2 linked regions of the Panacibacter microcysteis genome follow. The protein of the gene in region 1 interacts with the protein of each later gene in a pairwise test. Links are inferred from orthologs where the notes say so. Each region holds a gene or a part of one and is shown on either strand. Other genes may lie near its edges.

Region 1 (11,548 bases):
AAACTGTATCGGCATACTGCTAAGCGAACCCGTTATTTATGTATGGTGCCGGCTGCAGCATATATGGCAGCTGTTGTTGCGTCGCACTCTTGTACGGCAACAAACAAATCAACTGAAGCGATCACAGTGTATACATCGCTAATAGTATAAGCCGCAGCCAGTATTATTTATGTTCGGTTTTGTTGCCGTGCAGTTGTTTTCTAACACTGAGGTAATCAAGAAAATAGATCACTTTTATAGAAAGGTTGTTGTTATTATCTGAACTAATGGTATTGCGAAAGTTTTTGAAGTAACTTCTTTCCACCTCATTGGTGTAATACTGCGTGGCATTTTTCCATACTACATTTAAGAAGCTTCCCGGTGCAAACTGCCAGGTGTACACCATATCAATATTAAAGAAATTGGCATTTTGGTTTGCTGCTGGCAGGTACCCGGCATTGGCCGTCAGCTCCCCATTTTTCTGTAAAATAAAAAACTCTTTGTTGTCTACGGTACTCAGGTAGTGTCTTGCACGAAAAGTAATGCCCATCTTATTGCTGAAACTGTAAGTGGTACTCAGGATATTTTCAATTGTATTCACTTTGCGCCTGGCAAAATTGATGTTGCTGCTCCCGCTGATGTATGTGTACCCAACGTTGTTGAATCTTGGCAGCAGGTTTAACTGGTTAGAGAAACTGAGTTTATTGTTTACCCTGTATTCCTGGCCAACAGCTATGTCAAAACCAAACTGGTTATAAAAGTTGATGCTTTTTCTAAACAGAGCATCTATGAAGAATGAATACTTTTTGCTCTCATTGCTTTCAACCCAGGCCTCAGTAACCACCTGCGCGCCGCGTTTAAAATACCAGCCCTGCTGCCTCGGCTCGTAAAAGTCATTTTGTAAAAAATTATAGCCCATAAACGCGCCAAAGAACCACAGCTTTTTTGTTTGTGCATTTGCGTTGATATTGATACCGGCAGACTGGTATTTTTCATTTACCGGTTCAATTTTTTTTGACAATATGCTGATGTTGCTGTTGAAATTTACATTGATGCGGTTATACCAGTTTTTGGGTTTGTTCCAGGTATAGTGCACCCACAGGTAGTGGTTCAGGAAATTGTTGTTGGTAAAGTAGCCCATATCGTCGCTGGTAAACTTCGCATCTGTTCTTTCCTGTGATAGACTAAAGTTGAACTGGCCGCTTGTTTTACTAAAATGCAGCTCATGGCTGAAACCTGTTTCAGTGCTGCCATCGGGCAGCAAGCCAAAGCGGTTGCTGGTAGCTAGTTTGCCACCGAGATTATAGGTATTCTTTTTGTCGTTCAACTCAAAGAGCGCGGCAGTAACGTTTGCATCATAATCTTTGCCACTGCGCCATACATTGGTATTTACAAGCGATACACTCGAGTTATATTTCATCGTTTTATCAAGTACGAACACATTGTAGTTGGTAAGGGGGTCTGTAAGTGCCTGTCTTTCCTGTTTTGTAGCCGTATTTTCGATGGTTGCATACTGCGCCCTGGTAACGGCATTCAGAAAACCGATGCCAAAACCGTTTTGCGTTCTGCCGGAAATCTTAGTGGCATTGATGAGTTTAGATTCTGTAGGGTTTTTGATCACGGCTTCATTGCTGTCAACAGCAAAATCGTACATGTGCAGCGGAGAGCCGCCAATTCTGCGGGAATAAAAAAGGTTGCCTTTGCTGAACAGTTCTGTACCTTCTGTAAAAAAATTCCTGTACTCATTATACTTCACTTCAAATGGTGTAAGGTTCAATACCTGGTTATCGCTTTGAACCTGGCCAAAATCCGGGATCAGCGTGGCATCTAATGTAAAAGCCTGGTTGATGCCATACTTTACATCAAGCCCGCCGTTTACCCTGCTTGTCCAGTTGCTGAAACCCTGCTGGTTAGCCGGAAAATGATTGGCATACACGGAAAAATAGGGAGAAAACTGTAAACGCATGGGCGGCTTTATATCCGATATTCCTTTCCACAAGCCTTCCTGCGTAAGAAAGCCATTGATATTGGGATCGATTGGGTTCCAGGTATTTTGTTGCTCTGTTTTTCTACGGCGGCGTGTAACGTTGAAGCCCCAGTCCTGCACTTCTTTTTTTCCAAAGCGTATGGCTGAAAATGGAATGAACATTTCAAAACTCCAGCCGCTGTCTGTTATTACAGCGCCACTTTTCCAAACACCGTTCCAGCTAAAGTCTTCCATCTCGCCATCTATGCTTGGCGGGTTCATTTTAGCATCCCACTGTTCGCCGAGTGGTGTAACAAAATATTCGAAGCCATTGAGGTTATCATTATAGGTATCGAAGATGATGCCTATGTAGTCGTTGGTGCCAAAACCATCACGTGTACCCGTTAGCTGCGTTGCAATACTGTCTTTGGTGCGCTCGTAACAAAAGCCCCCAAAGTAAATGCCTTCATCGCTGTACATCATGTACGCAACGGTTCTGTTGGCATATTCTTCGCGGGCACCGGTTGTAGGCCGGAAGTAGACAAAGTTGGTCATTACTGCAGCATCCTGCCAGCCCGAATCTTTTATAAGACCATCAATTTTTATGGTGCTGTTGGTGCGTTTTGCCTCCAGCGTTCTTTGTGGTGTCTTTTGCGCAGATGCAACAAAAGACAAACATATCAATGCAGTTAATATAACAGGGCCGAGTTTCATAATGCTGGTAATAATGGTTTTGATGCTGAACGATTATGTGCAACAGATGTTACAGGTTAATCCTTTGGTACAAACAAAATTGCCGGTGAAAACAGATGAGCAGTAGTTAATTTATGTGAACAGCATCTTTATGCTGACAAGAGGTGAATTATGCGCAACTGTCTTTGTGTGTAAACGAAGTAACCATTTGTTGCATAGCGGCCTTGTTTAACCGGAGCGCTGCAGCCGCCATGCAAACGGAACGCTGAAGTGAGTGACACAACAGGCGATGCCATGAAGACTATAGCTGAAACAACCATTAAATCCGGTTTTTCTGGAAGTAATGCAGGTGAAAAGTGTGGGCCGGGTTCGAACAAATGTTAGCTTATTTTTCACGTGAATATTTTCTATTTATTTGGTAGACTATTCATTATCGTGTTTCTTTGCACCACCAATCTGGTAGACTAATGGCTAAACTCACACATCTTCAGTCTTGTTGCCCCATGCAACGCATGATCTGCAAACGTTGTTGTTTGTGTTGTTGTTAAATACACATTACGATAGCAGATCAGATATTCAGTTTAGCAAATTCCATCAAACTTATTTTCGAAACATGGCACTGCCGGCAAACATCTTTACCACTACTGCATTATGTAAAAATGATGTGGCAGAAATGTGTTGTAAGCAGGTGTGTTTTTCGGCCGGGAGGGTAGGGCTTTTTATTTTATTTATTAATCTACTAAAATTGTGGACTAATGGTTAAGCAGGTTTTTGGTAAAGTTTTTTTTATAGGTGCAGGGCCTGGTGATCCGGATTTACTTACCGTGAAGGCTGCTAAAGTTTTAGCCAAAGCAGCAGTGGTGATCACAGACAGGCTGGTAAGCAGTGAGATTATCAGCGAATATGTTAACCCGGCGGCAATTGTGATACCTGTAGGGAAGCAGGGCAGGAGTAACGCTTCTACTCCTCAATACGAGATCAATGATCTGATTGTTCAGTTTGCCTCGGCCTACCCGAATGTTGTAAGACTAAAGGGTGGAGATGTAGCCTTTTATTCCAATGTTCTGGATGAGCTTATAGCTGTGAACGAAAACAATATTCCTTACGAAATAATACCGGGTATTACAGCTGCATCCGGCGCTTCAGCGGCAACAGGTGTACCGCTTACGGCCAGGGGTTTATCAACCGGTGTGCGTATGCTTACCTATTACCAGCATACAGCCATAGCAGATGATGCCTGGAAGCAGTTGGCAACTTTTGAGGACACACTGGTGTTTTATATGACCGGTAATGCTTTGCAGCAACTGGTAAACAGGTTGCTGCAGCACGGAGCAGATGCTTCCATTCCATTTCTTGTTGTAGAGCAGGCCACCACACCATTGCAGCATGTGCATGAATTTACACTGCAGGGTTTTGAAACCGCCGAAAAACCGGAAGCTTTTTTAAGTCCCTCGCTGGTAATAATGGGCAAGGTGACAGCCTTGTACAAACAGTTTAAGTGGCAGGCAAATAGTATGGAGCGGGCACATTACTTTAAACCATTACAGGATAACCCGGAATTAATTTCATTGATCAATCATATACAGGAGACACATGTTAGCAGGGCCTAAGTTACAGTTGTTACAGGAGTTGGCGAAAGGTGCATCAAGAGATGAACTGATGTGGATAAGCGGCTATATTGCCGCGCTCTCCGCGCAACCCATAGCAGAAGAGAAACCAGTTACAGAATTTGTGCAGGATGCTTCTTTTGTAATGCCGGCGTGTACCGTCGTGTATGGTACAGAAACCGGTAATTCAAAGAAAGTAGCGGTAGATTTTGGTAACCGTTTAAAGAAACAGGGTATTCAGGCAAAAATTAAAAGCCTGGACCAATATCGTTTAAATGATCTTGCAAAAGAATCGCACATGATCGTGGTAATAAGCACTCAGGGTGATGGCGAACCACCAGCCGCGGCAAAGAAATTTTACGATCATATACACCAGCAGGATATATCGTTGTCGCAATTGAAATACGGCGTGCTGGCGCTGGGGGATTCAGCCTACCCGTTGTTCTGCAAAGCCGGCGAAGACGTGGACAAGCGCCTGCATGCTCTTGGTGGCCGCAGAATTGTTTCCATGAAGAAATGCGACACAGATTTCGAAGCAGATGCAGATACATGGATAGATGAACTGATTACGGCAGCACTGGCCGTAGGTACCGGCGCTGCCACCAATGGTGCCGTAAAAGCTAAGCCGGCAAAATCAGGTAAGAAACTGTATGATGCAAACGTAGTGGCTACCGTTAACCTTAATGATCGTGGCTCCAATAAAGAGACCTACCATATAGAGATAGCTACCGACGAGCCGATTGTTTACCAGCCCGGAGATGCATTGGGCATTGTGCCAAAAAACAGTGCTGCCGGCGTAAAGAAAATTCTTGAATTACTGTCGCTGAAAGGCAATGAGGAATTCATTTTCAGGGAGCATGCTTATAAAGCAGAAGAAATGTTTGCAGGTAAAATCAATATTCAATACCTGCCGGAGAGAATCATTCAGCAGTATGCAAACATTGCAGGAAAAGAAATTCCGAATATACGCATGGACCTTGCCGACCTGTTACGTATATATCCTTCAGATAAAAAGCTGAACATACAGCAACTGGTTGCAATACTGGAGCCAATAGCGCCAAGGTTATACTCCATTGCATCATCGCCGGCAGCACATGGCGGGAATGAGGTGCACATTACCGTAAGCCGTGATAATTTTTGTATAGACGGGCAAACACGTTTTGGATTGTGCTCAGATTACCTGGCACAGTTAAAAGAAAACGAGCCACTGCAGGTGTATATACAAAAGAACAATGCTTTCAGGCTGCCGGATGCTACAACAGATGTAATCATGGTTGGGCCGGGTACAGGTATTGCACCCTTCCGCTCATTTCTTTTTGAGCGTGATGCAAAAGGCGACAGTGGCCGCAACTGGCTTTTCTTCGGTGATCAGCATTTTGTTACAGACTTTCTTTACCAGACAGACTTACAGGGCCTGCGCGATACCGGTGTGCTTACCAGGCTGAACCTTGCTTTTTCCCGCGATCAGCAGGAAAAGATCTATGTACAGCATAAGATGCAGCAAAATGCAAAAGAGTTGTTTGAATGGCTGGAAGGTGGTGCACAGCTATACATCTGTGGTTGCAAAGACCCCATGAGTTACGATGTTGAAAAAACATTACTCAACATCATTGCGCAGGAGAAGAATGTTTCAGCAGACGCTGCTGAGGAGTACCTCGCTGCCATGAAGGAAGCCGGCAGGTATCATAAAGATGTGTATTAGGGAGAGCGATAGAAATAAGTGAACAGTAACCAGTAAAAGCAAACAAATGAGATTAAGTTTTATTTATACGCAGCAGTATTCGCTTTCTGAAGTAGGGGGCAACCAGACACCGGTAGAACGTATTAAAAAATCGAGTGATGGTTTACGTGGTACACTTAAAGAAAGTTTGTCAGATGAGCATACAGGTGCCATCCGCGAAGATGATCAGACATTGATCAAGTTCCATGGCATGTACATGCAGGATGACAGGGACAGAAGAGAAGAGCGGGCAACAAAAAAACTGGAGCGGCTGTATTCTTTCATGATAAGGTTACGCCTGCCGGGCGGCAGGTTGACACCGGCGGAGTGGATTGCATTGCACAATATAACCGGTGAGCATTCTACCGGCGTAATAAAAATTACCACTAGGCAAACCGTACAATTGCATGGTATTTTAAAATCGCACATAAAACCTACCATCGCAGCATTTGACCGCATGAAGCTTGATTCTATTGCCGCATGTGGAGATGTAAACAGGAATGTAATGGTCAGTGCGCATCCTAAATTTTCTGCTATACACGAAGAAGTTTTTCAGTACGCTGATAAGATCAGCTACCTGCTTTTGCCAAAAACAAGAGCTTATTACGAAATATGGCTCGATGAAGAAAAACTGCTTGAAGTGAATGAAGAGGACAACCTGTACCAGGATCGTTACCTGCCGAGAAAATTCAAGATCGCTATTGCTATCCCGCCATACAACGATGTAGATGTATTTACAAATGATGTGGGCATCATCGCCATTATCGAAGACAATAAACTTATTGGCTTCAACATTGCAGCCGGTGGCGGTATGGGCACCACGCACGGTAACCCGGATACCTATCCAAGGCTTGCATCAGTGCTCGGGTTTATAAAAGTAGAAGACCTGGAGAAAGTTGTGTATGAGATAGCTACCACGCAAAGAGATTACGGCAACCGTACAGACAGGAAGTTGTCGCGCTTAAAATATACCATGGACAGGGTAGGGGTAGATGTGTTCAGGGCCGAAGTTGAAAAGCGCTCAGGCGTTACGTTTCAGCCTGCAAAACCCGCCGTATTTACCACAAGAGATGACTGGTATGGCTGGCAGCAAAACCATGAAGGCCTGTGGTACTATACCATGTTTGTTGAAAGCGGAAGATTGTATGACGACGATAACGTTCAATTTAAAAAGGCCTGTCTCGAAATTGCGGAAAGTGGTAAAGCAATGTTCCGTTTTACAAGCAATCAAAACCTTATTGTTGGTGATGTTAAAGAAGAAGACAAAGCTTTTGTTGATGAAGTGCTGACAAAATACGGTGTTATTGCACAAACAGAAAAAGCATCAGCTTTACGAAGAAGTGCACTGGCCTGTGTGGCACTCAACACCTGCCCCCTGGCACTGGCAGAAGCACAACGTTATTTGCCATCACTGATTGATAAGATTGACGAAGTGATGATGAAACACGGTTTACAGGACGAAGGTATTACCATTCGCATGACCGGTTGCCCCAACGGTTGCGCACGGCCGTACATATCAGAAATAGGTTTTATCGGCACAGCATTGGGTCATTATAACATGTATCTTGGTGCAGATGCTGTAGGATACCGGTTAAATAAAATTTATAAAGAAAATCTCGACGAAGCTGCCATATTGAAAGAACTGGATGTGTTGCTCGAAAGCTTTAAAACAAAGCGGTTGCAGAAAGAAAGTTTCGGTGATTTCATAATGCGTGAAGGGATCGTGTAAATGATGATTGCAAATGCAGCTTTCATTGCGTCTCTCATGTGTTGACTATAAACCAAACCCCGCATCCCTCTCAATCCTGGGAGGGAGCAAGGTGCGGTTATATACGAAAAGATTTTTTTGTTAACCGGCTGCAGAACATATATCGGGCTCCTGTTGTGTCACTCACTTATACTCTATCACTTTATTCAGCTTTCCCCGGTTCAAACAGCGTATACAAATCCAGCTTCAATCGCTGCCAACCAATTACGTTCACCATTTCGCCAGCATTATACTAACGGAATATTTTGAAAGATGATTTTAAAATGCGTCACTTAAAGTTGTTGGTGTAATTTGCATCTATGAGTGATCATATCCATTCTCATCCTCCGGTTGAAGCAGCCAAATCAGGTGTCAACAACTTGTTCCCCGTGTTCTTCAAACTCGAGCAAATGCGTGTGTTATTAATAGGTGGCGGCAATGTGGCGCTGGAAAAACTGCAGGCAATTGTAAACAATGCACCGGCAACAAAAGTTACTGTGGTGGCAAGAGAAGTGTTTGATGTATTCAGGGAAGAGGCAATTAAATATGATACCGTAGAGATTATTACCGGTGCTTACCATCCGTCTTACCTGGATAGTTGCGATCTTGTTATAGCCGCGGTTAATGATATACCCACCAGCGAAATTATAAGGAACGATGCCAAAGCAAAAGGCAAACTCATAAACGTTGCAGATAAGCCGGCACTTTGCGACTTTTATCTTGGCTCTGTTGTAACCAAAGGAAACCTCAAACTTGCAATTTCCACCAATGGAAAATCGCCAACAGTGGCAAAGCGTTTAAAAGAAGTATTCAACGAAATGCTCCCCGAAGAACTGGAAGATGTACTTGAAAACCTGCAGCAGATAAGGAACAGTCTAAAAGGAGATTTTACCAATAAGGTGCACCAACTCAACGAGATTACAAAAGTGCTGTTAGATGAAAAAAAAATATAATTCAATCAACTCTGCTGTTTTTTTCTTTTAGTATTATTTTTTTACCATTTGTTTAATTGAATACAAACTTTCTTATTTTAGTTCCGTCAACACAAAATTGTCTGTTACCTTTTGAAGCAAAAGTAGCTGCAAACTCCGATTGTAAATTTTCCCGGATTTAATTGCCATCGATAAAGATGGATAATGCGTTAACCGTATGCAGCAGGCTACGGTATGCACCAGTGCTATGCGATGACTTTTTTTGAACCAGGCGACCTTTACAGGACCCGGAAGATAACTATATAACAACAATGATCTTATACGTGCAAAATTTATTCCTCTATAAATTCAAATCAAAATGAAGAAACATTTACTTACGTTGGGTTTGCTTGCGCTGCTGATGCAGGCCGACGCTCAAAAGAGCCTGCTGCCTGCTATTAAAGGAGAGAAAGGTATTTCCAAACAGTATGCTGTTTTTACTGACAAAGAACAGGTGCCATTTAATGCCAGATCTGCAAAAGCAGTTTTAGGCCTTAACGACAAATCAGATCTGGTGCTCTACAGTACAGAAACAGATAAGCTAGGTTTTACACATTACCGGTTTTACCAAACGTACGCAGGTGTACGCGTAGAGAACACCATGCTGGTGGCACATGTAAAAGATGGTAAGCTCGTATCAGTCAGCTCATCACTGGTAACAGACTTCAATGCTGACCTGTCTTCGAAACTTGCACTCAAGACAATTGCCGGCGCAGATGCTGTTGCAAAAGCAATCCGGCATACGGGTGCCACCGTTTTTGCATGGCAGGATGCAGATATGGAAAGTGCATTGAAAGACCAGGAAGGCATTGCCGCAACGTATTATCCAAAAGCTGTAAAGGTTTGGTACAATGAAAATGATGTATTGAACGCATCAACGTTAAAGCTGGCGTACAAAGTAGATGTATACACCCAGGAACCGAAGATAAGCCGTGCTTATTATTTTATAGATGCACAAACAGGCGCGGTAATTGGCAGGCGCGAAAGAATGCATACAACAGATGCTGTTGGTACGGCAAACACTTTATACAGCGGCACGCAAACTATCCACTCAGACCAGACAGGCGCAAATGCTTACAGGCTAAGGGATTATTCCCGCGGGCTGGGCATTATAACAAGGAATGCAAAAAACAGAGCAGAAATTACCAGTCCCTCTGCAAACTGGAACCTTGCACTGCCGGATCAGAATGGCCTGGATGCACATTGGGGTGTTGAAATGACCTATGATTTTTACAAAACAAATTTTAACCGCAACAGTCTTGACAATAATGGACTGGCTTTGTACAGCTATGTAAATAAAGGTGGTTTCTTGTACAGGGACAACGCATCATGGGACGGAACAGCAATGAACTACGGTAAACGTTCCGGTGCTGCCAATAAAAACAAGGGTGTTACAGGTATTGACGTTACCGGTCATGAGTTAACACACGGTGTTACTGAATATACCTGCAACCTCGTATATAGCGGCGAATCTGGTGGTATGAACGAAAGCCTGAGCGACATTATGGGTAAATCAGTTCAGTTCTGGACAAAACCAACAGACAAAGACTGGCGCCTTAGCAATGACATGGCATGGTTTATACGCGACATGAGCAACCCTAATGCTTACCAGCAGCCGGATACTTATGGCGGAACATTTTGGAAAGCCGGTGCAGACGTACACATCTTAAGCGGTGTAGGAAACTTTATGTTTTACCTGCTGGTAGATGGTGGTACAGGCACCAATGATAAAGGAGATGCTTACAGCGTGCAGGGATTAGGTTTGAGTAAGGCAGACCAGATTCTGTATCGCTCACAAAGCGTATATCTGGTTTCTTCATCTAATTATGCTGACTGGCGTGTGGCATGTATCAATGCTGCAACAGACCTGTACGGCGCATCATCCAATGAAGTAGCACAGGTGAAGAATGCGTTTTATGCAGTAGGTATTGGTGCTGCTGCGCCGGGCAGCATTGTGGCGGCAGATTTCAAAACAAATATTACCATGTCTCCCAACCCGGTAAATGGCGGTGTTTCTACCGTGAAGTTTAACCTGGTAAAAGATGGTAATGTAATATTGAAAGTCTACGACCGTACGGCCAATGCAGTACAGACCTATAACCTGGGTAACAGGCAGAAAGGTGATGTTGCTTACAGGCTTACGAGGGCGGCAGAATTAAAAACCGGCGATTATTTTGTAAACGTAGAGCAGGATGGTGCTGTAATCGGTCGCCTGAAATTTATTGTATTGAAGTAAAGATTCAACAAACATAAAACACAATAGCCGCCTTTTGAGGCGGCTATTTTTTGTATCAGTAACAGGTAGTAAGAAGATGTTTGTTTGGGTACTTCCACCAACGTTTAAATGGTTGTGTTATGAATGCCTTTGTATAAACAGATCGCTACAGCTGCCATAACAACGGAACGTACAAGAGAGTGACACAACAGGCGACGCCACGAAGCACCCATGCCGGTTACAAAAAAATTACAACTTAACGGGCGGGCAATTTTTATAATATTTACCGGAAGTTTTGTTTTGAGAGCTATTGCCAAAAGGCAGGCGGTAAGAAATGCGGAACATGAGAAAATAGTACGCGTCATTCTGATCAGGATTACCTCTTAGTGCGCCTTCGCCCGGGAAGGGGATCGGTGGTTTTAATTCATCGCCACGATAAGATAACATGGCACTGCGCGAACCGAGTAAATCCAGATCCGGATAATTTGTACTAACATCATCCAGGTAATCGGTGAAAAGATTGCGCAGGCTGAATTCTGCGGCCACTTTAATATTATCGCTCAATGCAAGTTTTACACCTCCCCCAACAGGAATATTGATGTGCGTTCTCCGGTACACCTGGCGGTCAGGATAATTTGGTAAACCCTGCC
Region 2 (11,505 bases), on another replicon or contig:
AGTTTGTACGGCTTTATACGAACCTATAAAACTGTTACGCTACAGTCGCCATAACAACGGAACCCTGAAGTGAGTGACACAACAGGCGATGCTATGAAAAACAAATGCCGGCTACATAAAACCAATCAAAAAAGGCTTTGCTGTTTCTTAAGTGGCACCTGGTTTTGATCGTTTTTAATAAACACTGGTTTTTGCAGTTGCAGGTTACAGGCAGCATTTAATTTATCTACGAGGTACACGGTTAACTCCGGCGAATAAGTTTCATCGTGCATATGCATAAAGAAATACAATTCTTCCAAACCCTTATCCAGCCAGTATTTCATGCGATCGATCCACATATCGGTTCTTGTATAATCGGAGGGATGCAAACTGTTGCCAACATACCGTATAAACGTTTTTGGAATGGTGAGGTGCATGTGAGCGCAATCGCGTCTGCCGCTTGTATCGGTGATAACCGCACCCATATTCAATGAACGCAGCCTATCGAAGAGTTCTTCCCTTATCGCGTCAACGCTAAACCAGTCAGGGTGTCGTACTTCAAGAAAGAACTGCAGATCGGTTGGCAGCGATGCGAGGTAATCGAACAATTCTGCTTTTCTCTTCGGGCTGAATGAATCGCTCACCTGCACAAAAATTGGCCCAAGGTGGTCTTCGAAGGCAACGATACCGCGAAAGAATTCTGATGTTATAAAATCTTTGCCTTTTAAACTTCCGCGGTGTGTAACGCCCTGGTACATTTTAGGGCAGAAGAGAAAGTCCTTGTCTTTTGCTTTTTCTGCCCACTTTGCTATACCGGCAGCACCATAAATTTTATAATGCGTAGCGTTTAACTCTATGCAATTGTAGTGTTCCACGTAATGCTGCAGGAAATCTTTTTCTTTTGTTTTAAGCGGGTATATTTTCCCAACCCATTCCGGCCGGCCCCATTTGGCACAACCGATATAAACTTTGGGCTTGTGTGCAGTCTTGCCTTTCAGCACGTGTTGATTAGATGCTGGCTCTTCCGGCAAAGTGAAGTCAATATTGTTGAGTAACGATCCATCTACCCGGCCAAATTCCATAGCAATGTATTTATCGGTATTAATTGAATTTTCTTTCTACGAGGAAAAGTATTTTCCTGTCGGCTTCTGTAAGCACTGCTGATGTATCCTGCAGCCAATGTCTTTTAAAAGTTTTGATGGCTGCAACAGAATCTTTTACATCGTAACCTATGATGCGCAGTGCCTTCATGTTATCGAAATTTGGTGGTATAATAACATTGGTCGTGTCATCATACCAATAACCAAATCCCCTGCCGGCAAGTTCTTTCCATGGAAAAAAAATATTGGGATCGTTTTTGCGTGCAGGTGCAATTTCTGCATGACCTATAAAGTTTGCCTGCGGTATATTATAATTTTTCTTTAATGCAGCCAGTAACCTTAACAGGCTTTGCATTTGCGCATCGGGAAAAAATTCAAAGCCGTTATTGTCTAATTCAATACCAATGCTGCTGCTGTTGATGTCTGCATCGTTACCCCACTTTCCTGCGCCTGCATGCCATGCCCGCAGATAATCATTGAGCATATGATGTACCGTTCCATCTTTACATATAACATAATGTGCACTTACCTGTGTACGCTGTAGTGTGAATGTCTTTAAGGTTTGTTCGCAACTGTTTTGCGCGGTGTGATGGATAATGACAAAGTTTGGCTTGCGCATATTGAAATTGGTTGTACCAACGAAATATGCCGCTGTTTGCATGGTATCTTCAATTGGGTATGCAGCCATTACCTTCCCGTAAGCTTTTGCCTGGTTTTTGTATAGCTTATTAGTAGCAGTATATGGATTGCATGAGCAGGCAAAAAATGTTACAGCAAGTATAATGATGATAATCTTATTGACCATAGCACAGTTTGATAACTGAAATTAAACAATGATTTTTATAAACATATGTTGCGCCGGTATTTGTGTTATGCTTTAGTAAGGCGGCTACCATAATGTAGCAATATTTGTAAATTGGAAATCTTTACAACATACATACCATTTGATACCTGATATGCTTAATGTGAGTGAATTATATATCTATCCCGTAAAATCGCTGGGAGGTGTTAAAATTCAGCAGGCGATGCTTACTGACCGCGGTTTTGAGCATGACCGCCGCTGGATGCTTGTAGATAGGGATAATGTTTTTCTTAGCCAGCGCGAAATGCCGCGGATGTCGTTGCTGAAAATAGATATGCAGCCAGGTGGTTTTGACGTGTACCACGCAGCTAAACCAGCCGAACGCTTTTTTATTGCATACGAAAGCAACCAAACAGAGCGGTCTGTTGTACGCGTATGGAATGATCAATGTATTGCGGTAAACGCAGGTAACTATGCTGATGCATGGTTTTCAGATATGCTCTCCGTACAATGCAGGCTGGTTTTTATGCCGGATGATGTGAAAAGACTGGTAGATCAACGCTACGCACACAATCATGAAATTACCAGTTTTTCAGATGACTATCCTCTCCTGATGATCGGCCAGGCCTCTCTGGATGATTTGAATAGCAGGCTCAGAGAGCCGTTATCTATGGAAAGGTTCAGGCCGAATATCGTTTTTACAGGCGGGTATCCATTCCAGGAAGATGATATCACTGCCTTTCAGATCAACGGCATTCAATTCTCTTGTGCCAAACCCTGTGCACGCTGTGTTGTAACCAATATAGATCAGCAAAACGGCATCAAAGGAAAAGAGCCATTAAAAACACTCAGCACTTATCGTATGCAGAACAACAAAGTGTTGTTTGGCCAAAACCTGTTGTACAAAGGCAATGGTATAGTAGCAACGGGCGATATAATAGAACGCACCTGAAATTGATCGAAATTTTTTTATACTTGGTCGAAATGCAGAAAGTTGCCCTGGGTAAAGCAGTAGCTTTATACAAATGAACTGCTGCTATGGAATTTGATAACGACAGGATAATCCGCCATAAAAATAAGATCGAAGTTTTTTACTGGGTTTTGGCTGCGCTGCTTTATCCATTGGTAAATATCTTCACTTTATTCACCAATAACTTCACTGCTGCAATATTTGTGGCACTCGCGGCAGTAATTGTACTCCCACTTTACATTACCTGTTCTGTATGGGTTTTGCCCGTCTTTTTGCAAAAGCGAAAAGTATGGCTGCTACTTTCAGGTGTTGCCATTTTCATTGCAGCTCACCTGTTGCTGATGTTACTCTATTATTTTTTCAGGCAGGTACAAACAGACGAAAGCCAGTCAGATTATTTTATATACGCAACGTCCACCTTTCTCCGGGAAAGTTTGTGGATCATCATCAATCTTGCGTTGGCAGCGGGCATCTTTTTACTGAGAAAAACCATGACTGAAAAAGATGTGGCAGCGGCATTGCGCAAAGAGAATAATTTCTACAAGCTTCGTTATTTACGTGCACAGTTAAACCCACATTTTTTATTCAATGCGCTCAACAGCATTTACTCTTTAAGTCTTCAAAAGTCAGATAATGCACCGGGCGCCGTTATTCGGCTGGCAGATGTAATGCGCTACCTTATTTATGAGTGCAACGAAGAGCACATACCGCTTTCCAAAGAAATTGACTTTATCAAAAATTACATAGAGATTGAAAAGATCCGTTTCAATGCCGATGTAAAGTTTACTGTAGAAGGTGGAACGGAAGGCATTCTGATAGAACCTTTTCTGTTTATCTCCTTTATTGAAAACGGTTTCAAGCATGCTATGAACAACCCGGAAATAAAACCCTTCATTTACATCACCATTAAAGTGCGCGAAGAAGAAATTGTTTTAAACGTTATCAATAATACAGACATTGACCTTGAAACGCAGGCCAAGCGCATAAATGGCAAAGGCATTTCGGGCAGCAAAAGTTTGCTTGAGTTACTATACCCGTCTGCCTATAAGCTGAATATTATTCAAACAAACAAAGACGAACGGCAGGAGAGTAAAGTGCGTTTAAAAAATGCAAAGGAAAGACTGGAGAGTTTTTATCCAGATGCTCATACGCTGGATGTAATTTTAAAAAACAATGTTTTTACCGTTTCACTCATTATAAAAAGAAAAGCAGCTTGATCAGGTGTATAATAGTAGAAGACGAAGTGCTGGCGCAGCAGGTTATACAAAGCCACCTGCAAAAGGTTGAAAGGTTTCAACTCGTGGGGGTGTGCAGCAATGCAAAAGAAGCGCAGCAACTGCTAAGCACGCAGGAAGTAGATGTAATGTTTCTCGATATACAACTGCCCGGCATCACCGGGCTGGGCTTGTTGCGCACATTGCAGGATCCGCCGCTGGTAGTGCTTACCACCGCTTATGCAGATTATGCATTGGAGAGTTATGATTATAACGTGGTTGATTACTTACTAAAGCCAATATCATTCGACAGGTTTAGCAAAGCATTGAATAAAATTGTAGATGGAAAGTTTTTAGACGACCGGCAGCCCACCATTATCAACAAACACAACGAACATATTTTTATTAAAAGCAGCAGCCGGTTTTATAAAGTAGATTTCTATAACATTATTTATGTAGAAGGCATGAAAGATTATGTAAAAATACATACGCACGAAAACATGCTGGTGACGCACCAAACCATGCAGGAGATGGAGCAGTTATTGCCTGCAGGTAAATTTATGCGCATACACAAATCTTATATCATTGCACTCAACCATGTAAAAAGCATTTTTGGTAATTCGATCGATATTGGTAAGGCAACCTTACCCATTGGCGTAAACTATAAAGAAAAAGTAATGGGCTTTATTGGTATGTGATTTATAAAACCGTGAAATGCATTGACAGACTAAGAATAATTGTTTACAGGCTGCATTACTACTATCGCCAACTGTTGTGTCACTCACTTGTACGGCAACAAATATTTCAGCAAGGCACAGTCATCCTGCGGTTATCCCTGCAACCTTTTATGCAAGATCATTTCGCACACGAAGCATCGTTGCTGCATATGGGTAAGAACGTACAAGTGAGTGACACAACAGGCGCTGAGCCATGCACTGCAGCCTGCTACATAAAAAATCTATTTACTTTCCGCCGTTAACGTTGCTGTGTTTTTGCCATAGTCAAAACTTCTTTCCACATCCATGGTTAATTTATTGCCATCAAAATGGCAGGTAAATGTTTCTGTATGCGGGCTTTCTATATAACGAAGCTTCAACTGTAAACTGTTATCATCTACCCAGGTGTAGCCGGCCATTGTTTTTGCGGGGTATAGCATGGCACGGTTTTCAAACCCCGCACCTGTAAGCGAGGGCCCGGGTTTATCGGTTGTGCCCGGCTGCCATTTGCCCGCTGCAAAATCAAACTCATACTTTGCCGTGTCTGTCGTTAGCGTTACATGGTACATGTCTTTTTTATAAGTAAAAGAGATGTTTTTCAGGTGCCTGTCATTTGCGGTAAACACATATTGCTTGCCGGCAATAGTTGTGGCCATTGCAGTATTGTTTTTTGCAGGTGGCGCCAGTGCAAGCGTTGCAAGCTTTTCTTTCAGCAGTTTTGCAGCGGCTTTATCTGTAGGTAATGCATTTTTTTGCATGGCAGGTAACAAGTATTTCCAAACAAGGTTTATCTCATCCTGCATATCCGGGGTTTCTGCTGTTATGGCAACTACAGCATCCTGCTCAGGCATAATAATCATGTATTGCCCAAATGCGCCATCACCACGTACTGCATTGTTTCTGCAGCGCCACATCTGGTAGCAATATCCCTGTATCCAATCATTGGCTGCTTTCTCTTCCGGCATTGCACCAGGCTTTTGCATGATCTGTGCGGTGGTAGCTTCTTCAACCCACGAGGCCGGCAGTATTTGTTTACCGTTCCACATACCTTTTTGAAGGAACAACTGCCCGAATCTTGCAATGTCTTCTGTTTTTACACGCAGGCCCCAGCCGCCGGTGTTTATGCCCTTTGTATCTTCTTCCCAGTCTGCACCGGTAATGCCCAGCGGGTCAAATAGCCGCGGCTTCAGGTAGTCAACAATTTTCTGGCCTGTTACTTTTTGTACAATGGCAGACAGCATGTAGGTACCAAGCGAATTGTACAGGAACGTTGTACCGGGATCATGCACTACCGGCGTGGTAAGAAAAGCGTGCACCCAGTTGCTGTCTACACCTATTTTAAAAGTTGGGTCGGGTTCCTGCCCGTCAGACATCATTAATACATCCTTTACAGTAAGGTCAGCAAGGTTTGCACTTATCGTATCCGGTAACTCGCCTTTGAAGAACGATGTTACTTTATCATTAACAGATAAAAGTTTTTCCTGCACGGCAAAGCCAACCGCTGTTGCGGTAAATGTTTTGCTGCAGGAGTATAAAGTATGTTTCAGGTTTGGCTTATAAGGGTTCCACCAACCTTCTGCAATTACATTTCCATGTCTTACAATCATAATGCTGTGAAATTCTGTTTTGCTTTTATTTGCTGCATCCAGGAATTCCAGTATCGCTTTTGATGATACGCCCTGTGCTTCAGGCTCGCTGCGTACCAGTGTTTGTGCAAAGCTGCCAAACGAGCAAAGTATACCAATCACTATTAAAGGGAAGAACTTACGGCAAGACATAAAGTTTGACATGATTTTTGTATTGAAGAATTGTGCTTTTGAGATTATACAAGTTAGCAGATTTTTCAGTTAACGGCGTATACTAACTTGCTTTCTTATCATATTATTTATACCTTATCGAAATATTTGTCCGCTTACTCATTTTTAAAACGTCATAGTACATTAACCGTAAAACTACATTGTATGAAAAAATTATCCACGCTCTTTATGGGCCTTGTCCTGTTAAGTTTCGCAATTAAACCTGCCGGTCTTACCGATGCAGAAAGAACAATGGCTGTCGACCTGCTGCAGCAAACTGAAGATGGCGTTATAAAAGCAGTTGCAGGCTTAAGTGAAGCACAGTTAAATTTTAAACCGGCTCCCGACAAATGGAGTGTGGCAGAATGTGTAAAGCATATTGCCGTTACGGAAGGTGGCTTATGGCAAATGACTGAAGGCACCATAAAAGCCGCACCCAATCCTGAAAAACGTGCCGAAATAAAGGCTACGGATGACCAGGTGGTACAAATGATCGAAAGCCGCGAGCATAAAGTAAAAACTGCACCAACAATGGAACCGCAGAACACAGAATACAAAACAATGGATGATGCTTTACAATCTTTTAAGACAAATCGTGGAAAGCTTATAGAATACGTAAAGACCACCAATGATGATCTGCGCAGCCATGTGGCAACATTGCCTTTTGGAACGTACGACAGTTACCAGCTGGTGTTGTTTATTGCCGCACACAGCAAACGCCACACAGCACAGATAGAAGAAGTAAAAGCTGACCCCAACTTTCCCAAAAATTAAGCCTGCTACACAAGCATAAAAAAACTCCGCGAAAGCGGGGTTTTTTTTATGCAATAAAGATGGTGAACCCGGCATTAGTACATGCATTAAGCCCGGTTGCGTCGCACTCTTGTGCTGTATAGCTTTTCTCAGCCCAGGCACAGTCTTCAAAAGTTGTGTGCAGTCCCGCAGCAGAAAGGCGCCGCACAACCATGTGTTTACAGGCATTTCATGCAGGTATTGATGCAGTTCATCGCTTTCATCGTCTGGCATGTATGACTGATACAGGAAATTTACACCAGCAAAAATTTGACTGTATGGCGTATCAAAACCAGGTGATCTATAACCCCGAAAACAAACAGCAGATCACCTTTATACAAACTGCTGCAGGTACCGGTGGCGCATTACTCGAGATGGTATCAGTATGGGGCGCACATTCGCCACAACCACCATTGCACTACCATCCTTTTCAGTCAGAAGAATTTTACGTTACCTCTGGTACTTTAACTGTAAGAATAGGTAACGACATAAAAGTATTGCAAAAGGGAGATTGTATACATATACCAAAGCATGAGCCACATGCCATGTGGAACAGCGGTAACGCAAATGCCGTTGCAAACTGGAAAGTAACACCTGCATTAAACACCGAATACTTATTTGAATGTGCCAGCCGCATTGCGATGGATAATGCACAAAAACAACAAAGCACTTCTTTGTTGCAAAAACTCAGGCTGGCTAAAGATTACAGGAATAGCTTCAGGCTGGCAAAGCCTTCTTACAAACTCCAAAGTGTTATCTTTTTCCTGATTACTCCTTTTATCTGCAATAGCAACCTTCATTGTAAAAACTACACTGACTGATCAGAGGTACAGATAATAATCTTTAAGCAGCGATGCAAAAGTTTCACTGTATTCCCGCTTGTTGTCACGGATGGTGATGGTGTCTTCCTGTGTGCAGGTCTTTTGTGAAGTTGCGAACAATAACATGCTTCTGAAGTAAGGGTGTTCCATTGTTTGTTTCACCAATACCTTTTGTTGCAGGTAAAGCCTGCGTTGCGCCATTTGTTCGAAATATGCACTGCGGTGAAAGGGCAGCAGCACCGCAAATAAGCCATCTGCTGCAAGATGGTCTGCGGCAAATTGCAACAACTCTTCCAGGCTTAATGCTGCACTGTGCAGGGCCAGGTTTCTTTTACAGTCTAAGCTCTTCAGGTCATTTTCAAAGAACGGTGGGTTGCTGATGATACAATCGTATTGATGTGCGGGTTTAAACGCCTGTATCGCTACATTGCAAAGCCTCAGCCTGTCCGCCCACGGCGAAGCCCGGAAGTTTTGCTGCGCCTGTACTGCAGCGTTGGTATCAATTTCAACAGCATCGAAAAAGGCATTGGTTTTTTGCGCCAGCATGAGTGATAACAAACCTGTACCTGTTCCAATATCAAGGATTTGTTTAAGCGCTTTGTCTTTTAGCTTCCCGGCCAGCCATGCACCAAACAGGCAGGCATCTGTGCACACCTTCATGGCACAAAGTTCCTGGTGAACCGTAAATTCTTTAAAACGGAAGAAGTTGTTTGGCATGCGCAGTACAAATATTTATAGCGCGAATTAAGTGAAATGCACGAATGAGACGAATTTTTTATTGCTGATGAGCTAAACGATCACCAGTAAGTGACAACCCCGTAATCGATGACTGCTGATACATGCGGCGATAGTACCGGAACTGCTGCATAAAGATATACAGTACAAGTGTGCGACGCAACCGGGCTCAATGCATGTACTGCAGCTGGGTACATAATTATGCTATAATAAAAAAGCTGTTTCGTAAAAAAAGAAACAGCTTCTATTACATGGTGGGACTTCAGTATTATTTATCTGCCGTTAAACTGGCAACAAGGTATTCTTTGTTCAACCTTGCTATGTTTTGCAGCGAGATTTCTTTGGGGCAGGTAGCTTCGCATGCGCCGGTGTTGGTGCAGGCGCCAAAACCCTCTTTATCCATTTGTGCTACCATGTTTACCACGCGTACTTTTCTTTCAGGCTCGCCCTGTGGTAAAAGTGCAAGGTGAGAAACTTTGGCGGACAGGAACAGCATAGCTGAACTGTTTTTGCATGCTGCCACGCAGGCACCGCAACCAATACAGGCTGCAGCAGCAAAAGACGCATCCGCTTTATCTTTCTCTATTGGTATTGCGTTGGCATCAACAGCATTACCGGTATTTACAGAAATATATCCACCTGCCTGCACTATGCGGTCGAATGCCGTTCTGTCTGTTACAAGGTCTTTGATAACAGGGAATGCATTGGCGCGCCATGGTTCCACTGTTATGGTATCACCATCTTTAAAGGCACGCATGTGCAACTGGCAGGTTGTATTTGCCTGCCATGGCCCGTGTGGCTTACCATCTATGTACATAGAGCACATACCGCAAATACCTTCACGGCAATCATGGTCGAATGCAACGGGATCTTTACCCTCGCTGATCAGCCTTTCATTCAGGACGTCGAACATTTCAAGGAAAGACATTTCAGATGAAATATCACCTACCTGGTAAGTCTCAAAATGTCCTGCATCGCTGCTGTTTTTTTGTCTCCACACTTTCAGTGTGAGATTCATATTGTAATGCTCCATAATAAAGCCCCTAACCCCAAAAGGGGAATTAAAGTTTAATTATATAAAGAACGATTGCTTTTGTTTTGTCTTTTCCCTGTACAGGCAAAGATTATTTGTAGCTTCTCTGGCTTGGTTTTACGACATCATAATTCAGTTCTTCCTTGTGCAGTTCCCACTGGTGTTCTGCTTTGAACTCCCATGCGGCAACATACATAAACTGGTCATCATGGCGCATTGCTTCGCCTTCATCTGTCTGGTGTTCTTCCCTGAAGTGGCCACCACAGCTTTCTTCGCGGTTCAGCGCATCGAGGCACATCAGTTCACCCAGTTCTATAAAGTCTGCTACCCGGCCGGCTTTATCAAGTTCCGGGTTCATTTCATTGATGCTGCCCGGTATCTTAACATCGCTCCAGAATTCTTTTTTCAACTGTTGTATTTCAGCTATTGCCTGTTTAAGGCCATCTGCATTACGTGCCATACCGCACTTGTCCCACATGATCTTGCCAAGGCGTTTATGCAAGCTTTCAACGGTTTGCTTGCCCTGTATACCCATTAAGGTATTGATGCGGTCTGATACTTTTTTCTCGGCTTCTTCAAATGCCGGGTGTGTTGTTGGTATAGCGGCAGTGCGGATATCGTCTGCCAGGTAATTACCTAGTGTGTAAGGAATAACAAAATATCCATCTGCCAAGCCCTGCATAAGCGCACTTGCACCCAGGCGGTTTGCACCGTGATCGCTAAAGTTGGCCTCGCCCAGTGCATATAAACCCGGCACTGTTGTCATCAGTTCGTAATCAACCCACAAGCCACCCATGGTATAATGTACTGCAGGATAAATACGCATAGGTACTTCGTAAGGGTTCTCGCCGGTAATCTTCTCATACATGTCAAAAAGGTTACCATACTTCTCCTTTACTACTTCTTTACCCATGGTAATAACTTCTTCTTTGCCTGCGCTGTCGTTACCCTGTTTGCCGGCTTCTATTTTACCATAACGTTCAATAGCTGCAGCGTAGTCAAGGTAAACAGCCTGTTTGCTTGATCCGACACCATAACCTGCATCGCACCTTTCTTTGGCAGCACGGCTGGCCACATCTCTTGGTACGAGGTTACCAAATGCAGGGTATCTTCTTTCCAGGTAATAGTCTCTTTCCTCTTCAGGTATCTCGTTTGGCCTGCGGGTGTCACCTTGTTTTTTAGGTACCCATATGCGACCATCGTTACGCAAAGACTCAGACATTAAGGTAAGCTTACTCTGGTGGTCTCCGCTTACAGGTATACATGTTGGATGTATCTGTGTAAAGCAAGGGTTACCAAAATAGGCACCTGCCTTATGTGCTTTCCATGCAGCAGTTACATTACTGCCCATAGCGTTGGTAGAAAGGTAAAAAACGTTGCCATATCCACCCGAGCAAAGCAGTACTGCATGCCCAAAATGTCTTTCCAGTTTACCATTGATAAGATCCCTGGCAATGATACCGCGTGCTTTGCCGTCGATCTTCACTACTTCAAGCATTTCGTGGCGGGTATACATTTTCACATTTCCAAGAGCTACCTGTCTTTCG

The links.
Region 2: the proteins of I5907_RS17585 (region 1) and I5907_RS10425 interact in binary tests that used the Escherichia coli proteins (3 or more experiments, as listed by UniProt). The link is inferred for Panacibacter microcysteis from one-to-one orthologs.

The regions. Positions count from the first base shown.
Region 1 is NZ_JADWYR010000002.1:1,356,331-1,367,878, reverse strand. Bases 3,590-6,589 are described here. They hold I5907_RS17585 (diflavin oxidoreductase), read left to right. Parts: upstream 3,590-4,231; coding sequence 4,232-5,947; downstream 5,948-6,589. Other genes in these bases: cysI (assimilatory sulfite reductase (NADPH) hemoprotein subunit), read left to right, coding at 5,994-6,589; cobA (uroporphyrinogen-III C-methyltransferase), read left to right, coding at 3,590-4,248. Outside these bases: I5907_RS17595 (DUF5916 domain-containing protein), read right to left, coding at 164-2,659; more of cobA, read left to right, coding at 3,394-3,589; more of cysI, read left to right, coding at 6,590-7,694; I5907_RS17575 (precorrin-2 dehydrogenase/sirohydrochlorin ferrochelatase family protein), read left to right, coding at 8,033-8,665; I5907_RS17570 (M4 family metallopeptidase), read left to right, coding at 9,003-10,919; I5907_RS17565 (DUF6089 family protein), read right to left, coding at 11,148-11,548. UniProt on the Escherichia coli protein: Component of the sulfite reductase complex that catalyzes the 6-electron reduction of sulfite to sulfide. This is one of several activities required for the biosynthesis of L-cysteine from sulfate.
Region 2 is NZ_JADWYR010000001.1:2,560,174-2,571,678, forward strand. Bases 972-3,928 are described here. They hold I5907_RS10425 (MOSC domain-containing protein), read left to right. Parts: upstream 972-2,023; coding sequence 2,024-2,833; downstream 2,834-3,928. Other genes in these bases: I5907_RS10415 (DUF72 domain-containing protein), read right to left, coding at 972-1,061; I5907_RS10420 (N-acetylmuramoyl-L-alanine amidase), read right to left, coding at 1,081-1,884; I5907_RS10430 (sensor histidine kinase), read left to right, coding at 2,920-3,928. Also shown: more of I5907_RS10415, read right to left, coding at 126-971; more of I5907_RS10430, read left to right, coding at 3,929-4,068; I5907_RS10435 (LytR/AlgR family response regulator transcription factor), read left to right, coding at 4,065-4,763; I5907_RS10440 (serine hydrolase domain-containing protein), read right to left, coding at 5,024-6,559; I5907_RS10445 (DinB family protein), read left to right, coding at 6,743-7,351; I5907_RS10450 (cupin domain-containing protein), read left to right, coding at 7,648-8,190; I5907_RS10455 (tRNA1(Val) (adenine(37)-N6)-methyltransferase), read right to left, coding at 8,191-8,907; I5907_RS10460 (succinate dehydrogenase/fumarate reductase iron-sulfur subunit), read right to left, coding at 9,194-9,943; I5907_RS10465 (fumarate reductase/succinate dehydrogenase flavoprotein subunit), read right to left, coding at 10,050-11,505.